2 regions of the Roseibium sp. SCP15 genome follow, and region 1 is predicted to be linked to the other one. Evidence: predicted binding sites of a transcription regulator. Region 1 holds the regulator's gene; the other holds the start of a gene.

The links. The regulator LexA, encoded in region 1, represses DNA repair genes until DNA is damaged. The targets are predictions, from matches to a motif close to TGTTCNNNNTGTGTTCNG.
Region 2: a site for LexA is predicted at 4,169-4,186, ahead of ABLO27_RS17160 (ATP-dependent helicase). Genes of this name have one in related genera too.

Annotation. Positions count from the first base shown of each region.
Region 1 is NZ_JBDZYI010000001.1:1,372,661-1,380,598, reverse strand. It holds gene gltX (glutamate--tRNA ligase) at 1-546, opposite strand, end outside; partial or broken gene ABLO27_RS06260 (ComEC/Rec2 family competence protein) at 540-1,406, shown strand; gene ABLO27_RS06255 (hypothetical protein) at 1,473-1,625, opposite strand; gene ABLO27_RS06250 (ComEC/Rec2 family competence protein) at 1,557-3,062, shown strand; gene lexA (transcriptional repressor LexA) at 3,160-3,870, opposite strand; gene ABLO27_RS06240 (hypothetical protein) at 4,013-4,900, opposite strand; gene ABLO27_RS06235 (acyl-CoA synthetase) at 4,897-6,474, opposite strand; gene ABLO27_RS06230 (alpha/beta hydrolase) at 6,631-7,440, shown strand; gene ABLO27_RS06225 (fumarylacetoacetate hydrolase family protein) at 7,649-7,938, opposite strand, start outside.
Region 2 is NZ_JBDZYI010000003.1:696,117-704,054, reverse strand. It holds gene ABLO27_RS17170 (FAD-dependent monooxygenase) at 115-1,710, shown strand; gene ABLO27_RS17165 (methyl-accepting chemotaxis protein) at 1,980-4,037, shown strand; gene ABLO27_RS17160 (ATP-dependent helicase) at 4,220-6,655, shown strand; gene ABLO27_RS17155 (SMI1/KNR4 family protein) at 6,907-7,320, opposite strand; partial or broken gene ABLO27_RS17150 (transposase) at 7,621-7,875, shown strand; gene ABLO27_RS17145 (transposase) at 7,916-7,938, shown strand, end outside.

The DNA of each region.
Region 1 (7,938 bases):
TGGTGTGCCATCCGAACGCATCAGCACAAAGTCGTCCAGGTCCTTGTTCGGGATGACGACGCGACCTTGAACCATGTCGTTGACGACTGTTTCACCTTCATTGGGTGCCTTGAGGCGAATAACTGGCGAAACACCTTCGGGAGCTTCAAGCGGGTCGCGATCTCGCCACGTGCCATCGTAACGGGGTGGGCGGCCTTCTGCCCGCGCTTTTTCGCGCATCGCGTCGACTTCTTCAGGTGTGCAATAGCAACGATACGCAGAACCGTTTGCAAGCATCTGCTCAACAGCTTCTTTATGCCGGTCGACACGCGAGAACTGGGAAATCGGTTCGCCTTCCCAATCCAGGCCAAGCCAGGTCAAACCGTCCAAAAGAGCATCTACGGCTTCCTGGGAAGAGCGCGCGCGGTCAGTGTCTTCAATGCGCAGCAACATCTTCCCGTCGTGGTGCTTGGCAAACAGCCAGTTGAAGAGCGCTGTTCGGGCGCCGCCAATGTGCAGGAAGCCTGTCGGGGAAGGGGCGAAACGCGTGACGATTTTTTGTGCCATGGTGCTTTCTGAAAGTCTCTGTCAGAACATTTGCGCTGATTGCGCCTTTAGGTGGCGCCGGTTTAGCACAGGCTTTCTTCAGGCAAAATAGGGCCTTCTGTGTTTCTTCCTTGAAGGCGTGCTACAAGCAGTGGGTGGAGTACGGAACACAAACACCGCCAAAAATTAAAAGCCGCCGCGACGCGGAGGCGGGGAGGCGTACAGGCCCGAAATCACACTCCTCCAATCAGCATTCCCAACGCAGAACTAGTGCCAAAACCGGTATCCACTTCCTGCCTCTATTTTCCAGGAAGACAAGAGGCGCATCACAAGAGGCAGGAAATAGCCGGTTCTGGGAGGAGCAGGGACTTCTATGGGTCGGCTTTGCATTTGCCGCTGGTATCGCATGTTATCTTGCGCTTCCCGGCGAACCCTATTGGCTGTTGCTGGGAGCGCTTTTTACGTTGGCGAGCGGGTTGGTTATCCGTTTCGGGGCTTCCCGGCCGGGCGGAAAACTCATCCTGCTTGCGTTGGCATTCTTGGGGGGCGTGACCATCGGTTCGGTGAGAACTGCTTTTGTCGACGCGCCGAAGCTTGCTGAAGAAATGAACGTGAACCTCACCGGCCACGCGATCGAGAAGAGAAGCAATGCCTCAGGTGTGCGACTCCTATTAAGCGTCTCGAGTGTCGAGGGGCGATCAAGAGAGACGCTCGGCTTTCCGAAATTTGTTCGGCTGCGTGTACCTGCAGATCCTCCCATCAAGGTTGGTGACAGGATTGAGGTGCGGGTCAGATTGTTTCCGCCTGCAGGTCCGGTTGCGCCGGGAGACTATGACTTTTCTTTTCGGGCTTTCTATTCGCAAATAGGTGCAACTGGTTTCAGCTTTGGTGCACCGACGTTGATCCGGGAAGACGAGAAACCTGTGAGCCTGCAATTGCGTTCAGCTTTACAGGGCCTGCGAGGCACTATCGGTGCGAAGATCCAGGCGGCACTGGGAGACACGCCGGAAACAAGTCTTGTCGTTGCCCTTCTGGTCGGTGACCGAAGCGGCATTGCTGAAAAACAGGAGGACGATCTCAGGGCGGCTGGACTTGCGCATATCCTGGCAATTTCCGGGTTGCATATGGCGCTGTTCGCCGGCGGTGCCTATGGACTTGCCTTGCTGATCTTCGCGAGCATTCCGGCGTTGCCACTTCGTTGGGAAACGCAAAAATGGGCTGCATCTGCTGCCCTGTTTGCGGCGCTTGTCTATCTTTTCCTTTCCGGCGCTTCCGTCGCGACGCAGCGTTCCTTCCTCATGATTGGACTCGTCTTCCTAGGCATTCTTGTTGGCAGACGTGGGTTAACGCTGCGAAGCGTCGCGATCGCCGGTCTTTTCTTGTTGTTGCTAGCGCCTGAGCGTCTGTTCTTTCCCGGATTTCAAATGTCCTTTGCCGCTGTCATCTGTCTGATTGCTGTTTACGAGATATGGCGAAACCGCGAACGAACATTCAGTCGGGCACGCCAGATAGATGCCAGCGTGCTGTCTCGCGTACTGCAGCATGTCTTGCGTTGGGGTGCCGGACTTATTGTAACTGCCTGCATTGCCGGTCTTGCGACAGGGCTCATTGGGGCACATCATTTCGGTAGGATCGCGTCCTTTGGTGTTGTCGGCAACTTTTTGGGAATGCCGGTTTTTTCTCTCCTGATCATGCCGTTTGGCGTGTTGGCATTGGTGCTGATGCCACTGGGATTGGCATCGCTTCCGTTGATCGTCATGTCTGCTGGAATATCCTTGTTGCTTAAAATTGCCTCTTTCACTGCTCAACTTGATGCTGATGCCGGAGTGATTGGAAAACTGAGTGCGCCGGTTGCATTGTTGTTTGTCGCGTCTTTGTTCGCTGCATTGCTTCTTGCGGGACGAAAGCGCCTATGGGCAATTGCCCCATTGGCAGCGGGAATGATGTTTCTCGTACAACACAGACCTCCGGATATTCAGATTGCGGCCTCCGGCACAAGGATTGCTGCCAGAGATGAAGAGGGGCTGCTTCGGTGGGCCGGGAGGCGACAGTCATTTGCAACGGACATCTGGTATGCAGGGGAAGGAGTCCCGAAGTCAGCGATTGGATCGCGCAAGATGAAGTCGCCCCAGATTACATGCGACTCAGATGGGTGTGTAATCTCGGCTTATCCGGCAAGTGCAGGTGATGATTCGAATGCGAAGACACAAGTGCCGTTGAAACTTGCGCTTCCAAAATCAGCAGAAGCATTTCGCCTGGATTGCAAATATGCCGACATTATCGTGTCCGACCTAAAGGTTCGCGCAAATTGTCCAGATGTAACCTCGATAGGAGGATCAGTTCGTCAGGAACGCGGCGCCATATCCATATGGCTTTCGAATGGGAAAAAAGATCATCCAGTGCAAAAAGCATCGCCTGAAGCTGGCAGTCAGCCCGGCGCAAAAATAGCAAAACTAAAGTTCGCAGTGCCCGCTAATCCTCGCCCCTGGCATGAACCAGGCACATTTACCCGCGAGCAACTCAGGAAGGTGAAATAGGGTAAATAGCCTCGCAACATCACACTGCCATCAGGTGCAATGAACAGACACTGTTGTAAACCTGCCAAGTACGATACCAGGCAGGTTCAGTCCTTGATCAGTATTGCCGGAACAGGGCAACCAGGCGGCCCTGAACTCGAACGCGGCCAGGACCGAATATCCTGGTTTCATACGCCGGGTTTGCTGCCTCGAGGGCTATGGAAGCACCTTTCTTGCGCAAACGCTTCAAGGTTGCTTCTTCATCATCCACGAGCGCCACGACGATGTCACCGCTATCAGCGCTGTCTGTCCGTCGGATCAGCACAGTATCACCATCCAGAATGCCGGCTTCGATCATGGAGTCGCCTCGCACCTCGAGGGCGTAATGCTCGCCTTTGCCGAGAAGTTCCTGAGGAACGGTGATGGAGTGACTGTGCGTCTGGATCGCTTCGATCGGAACACCGGCTGCGATCCGTCCCATGACCGGAATTTCAGTGCCGACTGTTTCCGCTACCGGAGCTGGAGGCGGTGTCTCCTGCTTGCCCAGCGATCCTTCAATCACTTCAGGAGAGAAGCTGCCGCGCGGACGAGGGGACCCAAGTCCGGGAGCAATCGAGTCGGGCAGGCGGACAACTTCCATTGCGCGTGCGCGGTTCGGCAGGCGCCGGATGAACCCACGTTCCTCCAATGCCGTAATCAGGCGATGAATGCCGGATTTTGATCGAAGGTCCAAGGCGTCCTTCATTTCGTCAAATGACGGTGGAACACCCGTTTCCTTCAGTCTTTCATGAATGAACATGAGCAGTTCATACTGCTTGCGCGTTAGCATATCGGCTTCCCCTGACCGCGAGAATCAAGTGGTACAAATCAAGAACACACTACCTGTTCCTATTGTGTTCTGCAAGGGTAAATGTTCTCTTACTGTTCCCTTGGATGCCGAAGTTGATGAGGCAATAGCTTAGGCTTACGAGTTAGGTCTCAACGCTTTGCGAAGTGAATTGAGCCAGCAGCAGCAGTTCGCAGGTTACCAGCGTCGGTGCGCCTGCCGGCTTGACCGTGCCTTCGTAAATCTGTCCGGTCAGGTCAACGCATCGAACGGGCAGGTTCAGGTTCTGGTTCTGTCCGCGGCCTGCTCCAGGTCTCACAAGAATTTCCGAAATCAGTCCCGGCATTGTCTGGCCGTCGATAAACTGTGCTCCGGCGAAACTTCCAAGTCCGAAGACGTCGTATGTCGTGTCACCAAGGCAATCAGCCAGAGCGGCTATGCTTTCATGCATGTCTTCAAAAGGGGCGAGCGTGGTTATGATTGCATTGTGGTCAAGGTCCGATGGGCTGAGCTGATCCTGCTTGACGCGGAAAAGAGTAAATTCGGTCTCCGGGTCTGGTTCCGCAACGAAGCGCGCTCCTTTTAATCCAAATCCCTTCAGTTGCGCGGAGCGGGCAATGGTCAGCGTTTCGGGCAGGAGATGCCCAAGTCTCGCTTGGCCATTTTCATACCAGTACGCATGAATGTGAGCGAACCAGTTTCCGTCCCGCCATCCAAGAATGGCAACGGCTTCTTCGAGAGCCACACCGCCTGATGAATGGGTGTCGCTGTACCAGGCGGCATGACGGTCGTCGATTGCTCTGTCCGGCATGACGAAGTTGAAAGGCTGCAGGCTCAGTCCTCCAAGATCAAGAACTGCAGATCCAAAGCCTTCGCGCTCCGCCCAGTTGCCAAGAGCCGAAAGCAATGGTTGCCCATTCGCCAATTCAAGAATGACGGGTTCTGCGAGGCACGAAGCGTGAGGTCTGCGATCTTCCGCGACCGGACCGGGGTGCCTGATGTCCGAGAGAGATTCTGGAGCCGGTCGTCTCACAGCAGGTCTTTCTCTTCGAGATGTTCCCGAACAAGTTTCTTCGTGATCTTGCCATAGGCACTGGTCGGCATTTGTTCGATGAAGAGATATCGCGCCGGAAGTTTGTATTTGGCGACCTTTCCGATGAGGAATTCTGAAAGATGAGCATCTTCCGGCGTTGTTCCTGCTTCCGCGACACATACGGCGAGGCCAACTTCACCCCACTGACGGTCCGGAATACCGATGATTGCGACTTCGGAAATGTCCGGATGGGTGAGCAGAACCTCTTCGATTTCCTTCGGATACACGTTCGAGCCGCCAGAAATGTACATGTCGGAGGCTCTGCCCGTGAGGTAGAGATAGCGCTGTTCGTCCATATGGCCGATATCACCGGTTCGAAACCAGCCATTGCGGAATGATTTTGCGTTTGCGCCGTCATCTTCAAGATACCCGGCACAGACCGCAGGACCTATGACGCAGACCTCTCCGGTTTCGTGCGGTCCAAGGATACCGCCGTCGTCGTCCTGGATGCTTATCTCAATACCCGTTCGTTCGGTGCCACAGGTCCCTATACGGGTTTCGTTATCATCAGGCGAATGATCCTGTGTCCGCAGCACTGTGATGTTGCCGGTCACTTCACCCAAACCGTAGTATTGAACCAGAACCTGACCGAGTTTTTCCAGCGCACGCTTTTGATCCTCCCGGTACATCGGGGCTCCCGCATAAATCACATGCCGCAGGCTGGAATGGTTGAAGTGGTCAACGGATGGATCCTCAACAAGCCGTTTCACGATGGTTGGTACAGTGAACAGGTTGCTGACTTTGTGTTGTTCGATCAATTCGAATGCCTTCGCCGGATCAAATCCGCCTTGCGGCATCAAGACATGGGCAGAACCGCTGGAAAGCTGTGCAATCAGTTGTAGTCCGGCGCCATGGGAAAGAGGGGCTATGACAAGGGAGGCGTCCTGCTCTGTCGTACCGGGCAGGAGGTCGGCCATATAGTTCACGGTCACGAAGCCGATCTGGCCGTGGGTGAGAACGACGGCCTTGGGGCGGCCGGTGGAACCCGATGTGAAGAACAGCCAGCATGGATCGTTGTAGTTGACTGCTGTGTTGGCAAATCCTGAATCCTGAAATCTGGATATCAGGTGTTCAATGGATACTCCAAAGGAACTCTCTCCAATGGTGGCTATGCCGGCAAGGTCCGGTCGTGCTTCCTGAACTGCATTTGCCTGCAACTCAAACTCCGCATCGCACAGGAACACTTTCGCCTTAGCCTTTTGAGCAGCATATGAAGTTTCTCCGGGAGCCTGACGGAAGTTACAAGGGACCCAGATTGCGCCCAGCCGGAATGCGGCGAGCATGATCTCGATCATCTGGTTGGAGTTCTGGGCCTGTACAAGCAGCGAGTCGCCTTTGGACACTCCGAATTCTGACTGAAGAGCTGAAGCAAGCGCACTGACGCGCCTGTCGAGTTCAGCCCAGCTCCAGGTGTTGCCTTCCCAGACAATCGCTGGTCTCGAAGGCCAACGAGTCGCGTTTTTCGTCAAGAAATGCGCCAGATTGGCAACACGGTTGGAACATCGCTCCATCATCCGCCCGGGTCCTCCCTAAATTTTTAGTTGATGGGACGTTAGGACGGACCCGGCTGATTTGACAAGCAGGGTGTTGAGCACGTTCACTCCGTATTCGCTGCAGGTCGTGTGCAGATGCTCCGAGCAGCTCGACGTTTCTTTGATAGGAATACCTTTATGACTGAGAATACAATTACCGATTGGGACGATGCATACGCCAATGCCGCCTATATTCCAGGCGCTGGGGATTACACATCACGCTGGGAGGAAGAGGCCAGAGCATTCAGAAATACATGGGAAGGGAAAGAGCTCGATATTGCTTATGGGGACGGAGAGCGAGAGAAGCTCGACATTTTTTATCCTGAAGGGACAGCTCGAGGGTTGGTCGTCTTCGTACATGGGGGATACTGGCTTCGCTTCGACAAGTCCTACTGGTCTCATTTCGCGCAGGGAGCTCTGGCTGATGGCTGGGCCGTTTGTCTGCCAAGTTACGATTTGGCTCCTAATGTGCGGATTGCCGACATAACGCAGCAGATCGGTGCAGCGATCAACCTGGCTGCGAGCCGTGTCGAGGGGCCAGTGAGACTGAGCGGCCATTCGGCCGGGGGGCATCTCGTCACACGGATGGTCAGCGATGACAGTCCGCTGAACTCAGAGGCTTTGCAGCGTGTCGACAGGGTTGTTTCCATCAGCGGGCTTCACGACCTTCGCCCGCTCCGCAATACCCAGATGAACGATGCGTTCAAAATGAGTGAGGCGGATGCCGTTTCTGAAAGCGCGGCGTTGAAGGCGCCTGCAGGGAAATGCCAGGTCATCGCCTGGGTGGGGGGGGAGGAACGCCCCGAGTTTCTGCGCCAATCCAGACTGTTATCGGAAGCCTGGAGAAACGCGTCCTTTCACGAGGATGCAGGCTTGCACCATTTCAACGTAATCGACGGATTGAGAAGCCAAGACAGCGCTCTTTGTTCCGCGCTCTTAAAAGGCTGAGCAAGCGGAAATTGTCAGTCTCGAAACGCTCTCGTCTCAAGAAGTGCTGTCTTGATTTGGGGGGGAAGGCAATAGCACTTGCCGGGAGCGCATGGACAGCGCCACCATACTTGGCATTCGGCTTTTCAAGGTCTTGTTCTGTTGGCGGATCGAGCTGAATGTTCTCCGGAAGAAGGAGCCACAGTAGCCTGCGGCTCTTCTACAAATGTCAGATCAGGTCGCGCTGGGCGAGATTCCGCATCAGGTGACTGGCTCCGAAGGTCCATTCCCGGCATTCGGTTGACAGCTTCACCGTGTTTCGCAAATGCCCGAAGCCCGCTGCCGATATCGTGACAACGTCTCCAATCTTATGGGTGAAGCCTTCTCCCGCAACATCGCGGTCTTGGGTCGGTGCAAAAAGCGTCCCAAGAAACAACACCAGACCATCAGGATATTGATGATGCCGCCCGATTGTTTGGGCGACCAGATCTTCGGGGGCGCGGCTGATCTCCTTCATGG
Region 2 (7,938 bases), on a different contig from region 1:
CTTCTCCGAAGATGTTTCGCCGTAAGCCGGTTTGATCATCGGCTGGCAGCAAGGTTCTGTTGAAAGATTTTATGTCATAGGCTTCGATAAGACGTATCGAGTCGGAGTGCTGTTTTGACTGATGTTCTTATCTGCGGGGCCGGACCGACCGGCCTTGTGCTTGCCATTGAACTGGCTCGACGCAACATAGCAGTCCGCGTGGTCGAGAGAGAACTCACGCCGCCGACCAACCCTCGCGCCTTCGTGCTGAAACCGTCCACGCTGATTGCAGCTGAAAGAATGGGCTTTCTGGACCAACTGCTTGAAGAAGGGGTTCGTGTGGATGCCATGTCCTTTTTCTTCGAAGGACGTGTCATCGCAACGGCAACTTCACCAAGTGAGCGCTGGCCCTGGCATCTCAATCTCGGCGAAGACAGGCTCATTCCGATTCTGACCGCTCGGCTGGAAAGCCTTGGTGTTGTGATCGAGCGCGGCATCGAGCTGACGGGTTTTGAGGAAATGCCGGATGGGGTTCGGATTGAGCTTACGAACAGGGCGGGGCGGACCGAGGAACTGAAGACGGGCTGGCTTGCCGGATGTGACGGCATACACAGCTCGATAAGGGAAAAGGCAGGAATTGCCTTTGAGGGACACGAGCGATCGCTGCACTGGCACGTTCTCGATGCGCAAATCGAAGGCTGGCCCTATAAGGACAGCCAAGGTGTGCTGTTCTTTGAATCTCTCATCGTCAGCGTCTATCGCACAAAGCAAGTTTTCAGGGTCTATTCCGCCTCCTTCGAACCAAGCAAGGAAAGCTGGTCCAGGGTGCGGGACTTTCTCAAGAAACACGTTCCTACAGCCAAGCTGGGTCCGGCAATCAACGACACGGCCTTTCACAGCAAGTCCAAGTTAAGCGCCTGTTTCCGCTCCGGCAGAATTGTCCTGGCCGGTGATGCGGCGCATGCAATGTCTCCCAGTGGAGGCATTGGCCTGAACAGCGGCGTTCAGGATGCACTGAATGTCGGCTGGAAACTGTCGGCGGTTCTCAAGGAACAGGCAGAAGAAACCCTGCTGGACACCTACGATCTGGAACGGCGCGCAGCAGCACAAGCGGCCCTGACAGTCAGTCAGGGAAACGACGATCTCTTCTCGGTGGCCGATCCCGCCGAACGTGCACGGTCGTTCCGCAAGTTCGGGGTCAAGATGGTTCACTACCTGCGCAGTGGAGGAACCGGTTATGAAGCTGTCATGGGGCCTTACGAAAAAAATGTCGCTGCGACCGGTACCGAGCCTGACTTTGGTCCAGGGCCTGGTGTCCACTTTCCCTCAGATCTTCAAGTTGCCCGGACCAATGGAGAGCTTTGCTACCTCACGGCTGAGCTGGGAGAAGGTACCCATAACATTGTGGTCTTCATCGCAGACGGCGGCGTAGAAGCCGGGCAGCTTGTCGAAAGTGCGATCGATCTGTGTTCAGCTCACGCAGAAGAAACGACGCTTACCGTGGTTGCGAGAAGCATAGAAGGGGCAGCGGCGCGAACTGCCCTAGATGCGCAGCACGTTACACTTCTGATCGATCAGGAAATGACGGCGCACAATCTGCTTGGTGTCGTTGAACGCTGCGCAATGTGGGTTCGGCCGGATGGCTGGATCGGGTCGCGACGCGATGACGCTGGAGACGTGGAAGCGCTGACAGGGGACCTGAGAGGTGCATTGCCGGGACTGTTCCGATAGCGGGCTCGTTTTGCCGGAGCACACGCTAAGGTATTAGAATCAAAGGATACTCACGCACAATTTCGTAGTGCATATGGATCAAACACACCTCAGATATGGGGAAAATTACCGATCACGTCAGGGAAAACTTCACCACCTGAAATTGATTCATTTGGCATTGGTCGGTAATAGTGTCGTAAATTGCCAAGTTTGAAACTAACGTTAAGTAACCAGTAATACGTACGCCCCAGTTTCAGGAGAATGATTGTTATTCTGGAGGGGCAACCGCTATGAAGCGTGTTAAGTTACAAATAGGATTGCTCGCTGCAGTTCCCATGCTCGCCGTGGTCGGGTTTGCTGCACTCAGCGTCTATGAAAAGGTCGTGGAACGTTCTCACCACGCCTTCATGATACCGATGACCCGCATTGCCGAGGACTCGGGCAACCTGATTCACGAAATCCAGAGAGAGCGTGACAAAACGGTTGTGTTCATCAACTCGGATTATTCCGCAGACGCTCGCTCGGTGCTCAATGCACAGCGGCCGAGGACAGACGCCAAGCTGAAAGTTTTCGACGAACATCTCGCATCTTTGAGCCTGGACGATCAGGAACTTCTTGAGGACCTGCAGCATGTGGCTGAGGAGGTTCACAAGATCGACAAGTTCCGTCAGGCGATTGACGGGCAGAACATGTCTGCCGACGAGGCCATTTCCAACTATTCGAAGGAAATCGAAGAACTCATTCACGTTGTCGGAGTAACGACGGAGGCAAGCCCCTCGAAGGAAATCACTTCCGAACTGCTTCCCTATCTGACCCTGGTTGAAGCAATGGCAACCGGCAGCCTTGAACGGGCAAACGGTGCCGCATTGCTGAAGGAGTTCAACGAGACAGGCAAGGTCAATCAAAAGCTCTATGTCAAGACGATTGCCAACTACGGCGCGGAATCGGCTTTCGAAAAAGAGTTCGAATCCATTGCCACCCGTGAGCAGAAGGCGCTTTGGAAAGCAACGCTCAAGGGCCCGGCCGTCAAGCAGGCGCAGGAGATGCGCCTGATCATTCAGAACCTGCCTGAAACCGGCGACTCAGCAGGTCTGAGCGAGGCAGCCTGGTTTGAAACTGCAACCAATCGCCTGGGCCTCGTCAAAAAGGCTGCGGAGGAATTTATTCATAGGGCAGAGGCCGCCGCTGATCACGATGTTGCCCGTTTCGACACGCAAATTCTTTGGCTGTCGATTGTGGCTGTTGTCTTTACCGCCATCACGCTTGCGATGGTCGCCTACCAGGTCCTGTCGATCACAAGAACGCTTGGTCGTCAGCGGGACACCATTTCGAGCCTGGCTGAAGGTAACCTGGACGTCGATGTTTCAGACACCGACCGTCCGGATGAAATCGGCGACATCGCACGTGCTTCGGAAGTGTTCCGTGACAAGCTGATCCGGCAGAAGGATCTTGAGGAAGAAGCCGAGCGCGGCCGCGTCCTGCGTCGTCAGCGCGCTGAGAAACTGGAGCGGGCGATCGAGCACTTCCAGATGTCTGTAACCTCCATCCAGGAACAGCTGAACGGCGAAACGGAAGGCATGCGTTCCAGTGCTGGCGAAATGGTGAAGATCGCCATGCATGCCGATGAAAGTGCGCGTGCCGCCAACGCCGCCACTGAAGAAGCGACAACAAACGTTCAAACGGTGGCTTCGGCCGCGGCTGAATTGTCGGCTTCCATCGGAGAGATCTCGCGTCAGGCAGCAACGGCGACCCAGATTTCCTCCACCGCGGCGGAGACCGCAGTGGCCGCAGATCGCGATATCTCGATCCTGGCCGAAACCGCCGACAAGATCGGCGAAGTGGTCGAAATCATCCGGGCAATCGCAGAGCAGACCAATCTGTTGGCGCTGAACGCGACCATCGAAGCAGCCAGGGCCGGTGAAGCCGGAAAGGGATTTGCGGTCGTGGCGGCAGAAGTGAAGGAACTTTCGACGCAGACGGCACGGGCGACGGATGAAATCGCCAGCCAGATTTCCGGTGTCCAAAGTTCCACTCAGAAATCCGTGACCGCGATCCGCTCCATCGTTGAGAAGATCGAGGAAGTTCGCTCGGTCAGCGAAACGATTTCCACCTCTGTTGATGAGCAAAACGCTGCTACGAGCGAGATCACGCAAAGCATCACGCTTGCCTCAGACGGTGCTTCCTCAGCCGCTTCCAACGTTGCCGGCGTGTCGGGATCGATCGACCAGACGCGGCAGCAGTCGGAAACCATGAGCACGTCCGCAGAACAGCTGGGTCAGGTTGCAACCAACCTCTCGGTATCGGTCAGCCAGTTCCTGAGCGAGGTTCGCGAAGACGAGGCAGCCTAGGGAACAGAGTTCCGAGTTATTGTTCTTTGGCTGTCCTAGAGGCCGGGGTCCCGCAACCCCGGCCTTTTCGTATGGTCTGCAAGGTTCTTGTCCCCACCATTTCCGGGAAATCCGTCTCGCCAAGAACATTTTGTTGCTATATTGTTCTCCGAAAGATCTTTTGACATTCGGACCAGTAAATCATGGCAGACCCGGACGGGTACGACGATCCTTTTGATGATCCCTTTCAGCCGATCGGCACCCGCGCCGATCCTGCTCCCGTTCCACAACGACCTCAGGGTGGGATCGCGGCGCGCGCCATGGCCGCGCGCAAGGCTCCGGATTATCTGACCGGTCTAAACCCGGAACAGCGACTGGCGGTGGAGACAACCGAGGGACCGGTGCTGGTGCTTGCCGGTGCCGGAACCGGCAAGACCCGGGTGTTGACGACACGCATTGCCCATATTCTTGCGACCGGTCTTGCCCGACCGTCTGAAATCCTTGCGGTGACCTTTACCAACAAGGCAGCCCGCGAAATGAAGGAACGCATTGCCGGGTTCGTCGGTGGCAATGTTGAAGGCATGGCATGGCTCGGAACATTCCATTCGATCTGCGTCAAGATCCTGCGCAAGCATGCGGAACTGGTCGGGTTGAAATCCAGTTTTTCGATCCTGGATACGGACGACCAGATCCGACTGATCAAGCAGATCATTCAGGCTGAAGGCCTTGATGACAAGCGTTGGACCGCCAAGGCGTTTGCCGGAATTCTGGATGGCTGGAAGAACCGCGCCCTGACACCGGACATGGTTCCCGAAGGTGAAGTGAGAGCTTTTGCCAATGGCAAGGGACGTAGGCTCTATGAAGAATATCAGGAGCGGCTGTCGATCCTCAACGCGGCCGACTTCGGTGATCTGCTGCTGCATGTCATCACGCTGTTCAAGACGCGGCCGGACGTTCTGAAAGAGTATCAGCAGCGTTTCCGCTACATGCTGGTGGACGAGTATCAGGACACCAATATTGCGCAGTATCTCTGGCTGCGTCTGCTTGCGCAGGGCAATCCGAATGTCTGCTGCGTCGGAGATGATGATCAGTCGATCTACGGCTGGCGCGGCGCGGAAGTCGACAATATCCTGCGTTTTGAACATGACTTCAAAGGCGCGGTCGTCATTCGGCTGGAGCGCAATTACCGTTCCACCAGCCATATTCTGGCAGCAGCCTCTCATCTGATCTCCTTCAATGAAGGACGGTTGGGCAAGACGCTCTTCACCGACTTTGAGGAGCCGGACCACGATCTCGTTTCCGTGGCTTCCGTCTGGGACTCGGAGGAAGAGGCCCGTACTATCGGCGATGAAATCGAAGCCCTTCAGAACAAGGGGCACAGCCTCAACGAAATGGCGGTACTGGTCCGTGCTTCCTTCCAGATGCGCGAGTTTGAAGACCGGTTCGTCACGCTCGGCCTCAACTATCGTGTCATCGGCGGCCCACGCTTCTACGAGCGCATGGAGATCCGCGATGCCATGGCTTATTTCCGCTGTGTCGTTCAGCCTTCGGATGATCTGGCGTTCGAGCGGATCGTCAACACGCCCAAGCGTGGACTTGGCGATGCCACGTTGAAGCTTGTGCATGGTCTTGCCCGCGCTGAACGCATTCCTTTGATGCAGGCGGCCAGTCAGCTGATCGATACCGAAGAACTGAAGCCGAAACCGCGCAACGCCCTGAAGACCGTGCTCGACAATTTCGAGCGCTGGCGGCGGCAGCTTGACCAGCTCAAGCACACCGAGCTTGCGGAAATCATTCTGGATGAGAGCGGTTACACCGAGATGTGGCGGCAGGACCGCTCGGCGGAAGCTCCGGGACGCCTCGACAACCTCAAGGAACTTGTTCGCTCCATGGACGAGTTCGAGTCGCTGCCCGGCTTCCTGGAACACATCGCACTGGTAATGGACCGGGACAATGCGGACGCCACGGACGCGGTGTCCATCATGACGCTGCACTCGGCCAAGGGTCTCGAGTTCGACACTGTCTTTCTTCCCGGATGGGAAGAGGGGCTGTTTCCGCACCAGCGGTCGCTGGATGAAAGCGGACGGGCGGGACTGGAAGAAGAGCGCCGGCTTGCCTATGTCGGCATCACGCGCGCCAAAAAGCGGGCCAAGCTCTATTTCGCTTCCAACCGCCGGATACATGGGTTGTGGCAATCCACCGTGCCCTCCAGGTTCCTCGACGAACTGCCGCCCGATCATGTCGAGATCGGTGAACCTTCTTCCAATTATGGCGGGTATGCTGGAGGCGGGTATGCTCCCTCACGTTTCGACAATGCCGATCCGTTCGAGGGAGGAAGTTACTCGACGCCGGGATGGAAACGTGCGCAGCGCGCCCGTCAATCCTCGGATGGCTTTTCAGAAGGTGGCCGCGGTTATAAATCCGCACGGATGAAACGTCAGGGGCCGTTGACAATTGAAGGGGAACTGGTGGCGAAGTCGGTCAGCGAAACGCCTTCAGACTTTTCCCTTGGCGAACGTGTCTTCCACATCAAGTTTGGCTACGGCGCAATCAAGTCCATCGAGGGCAACAAGCTGACGATCGATTTTGAAAAGGCCGGCGTCAAGAAAGTCATCGACAGCTTTGTCGAACGGCACTGAAGACAGAGTTTAGGTCGATCTGTTGTTGGGGTCCCTCGGGTAAGAACCGGCCGCAGGGGAGGTGGCCGACGGTTTCCCGCTAGGGTCTGGAGCCATTAATTCCGGCACTAACGAATGGCGGCATAGTGCCCATTCGGGCAGAGGTTGCATGGCGAATAAACGCCTGAAACCCAGGATGTCAGGCTGATAGCGGAATGGCCTGACGCGAGGCAATTCCTGGCAAAGGATGTGTTCGAAACTTACTTACCGAATTAAATGTCGGTGTGTGAGATGCCATCACTCCACTTCCCCTGGTACGCATCGATCCAATCGGAAAATGAAGGTGCAATTTGGTCTGTTTCAAAGAACTCATGATCCCAGAAATAGACTGGCACACTGCCCGAGGTTTGTTTCTCTAAATTGGATAAGTCAAAGCAAAACTTGTTGCCCATACAGTCGTTACCAATCACCAAAAGATTGTCAGGCAAGCCTGCTTCTCGCCAGCCTATAGTTTCTTCCTTGACTTCAGTAGGGTTGCACAGCTGGGAAAGATCATGAAGATCAAGCTCTCCATCGGAGATTGCAGACAGAAGCGCACCGGTAGGCTTTGGCAGACCCACGGCAAGAACTTGCTCCCGGTATTCCACTGGTAGAAAGATACCGAAATAGGCTTCAACGGAATCCAATTCACTGCCCAGGACCACCTCAGGCGGGTAGTCCGGACTGCACCACTTTTCTGCAAAACTCTTTAACGAGATCTTCAATGACCGCCTGCAATCAGAAAATAGAAACTTAGTCCCGGATGGCTTCTTGCATTAAAAAAGCAAGCAACGCAATGCACCAGCTGCTTGACCATGATGTTTCGGCGAAGCAGTCGTTGGTAACGCTGTCACCAACGGCGGCTAACTCCGCACAGCGGTCATTTGTAGCTCCAGGGATTCAGTTCTCCTGTAAGGGGTGTTTCAAGTGAGCAGGAGGTCTTGCACATGTCTGATTGCTATTGGCTGACCGAACTCCAACTTGAGCGCATCAAGCCCTACTTCCCGAAAGCCCAAGGCAAACCACGAGTAGATGACATGCGTGTTATCAGCGGATAATCCGTGTCATTCGAAACGGGTTGAGATGGCGAGACCCACCGCATGTCTATGGACCGCACAAGACGCTCAATGATCGCTTCGTAAGATGGAGCCGATTGGGTGTTTTTGACCGAATATTCTGTAGCCTGGCCGGGGAAGACGGGGAACCAGACACGCTGCAGGTCGGCTCGGGACATAACCAGCCCTGCCGCGGGCGAGCACTCTGAT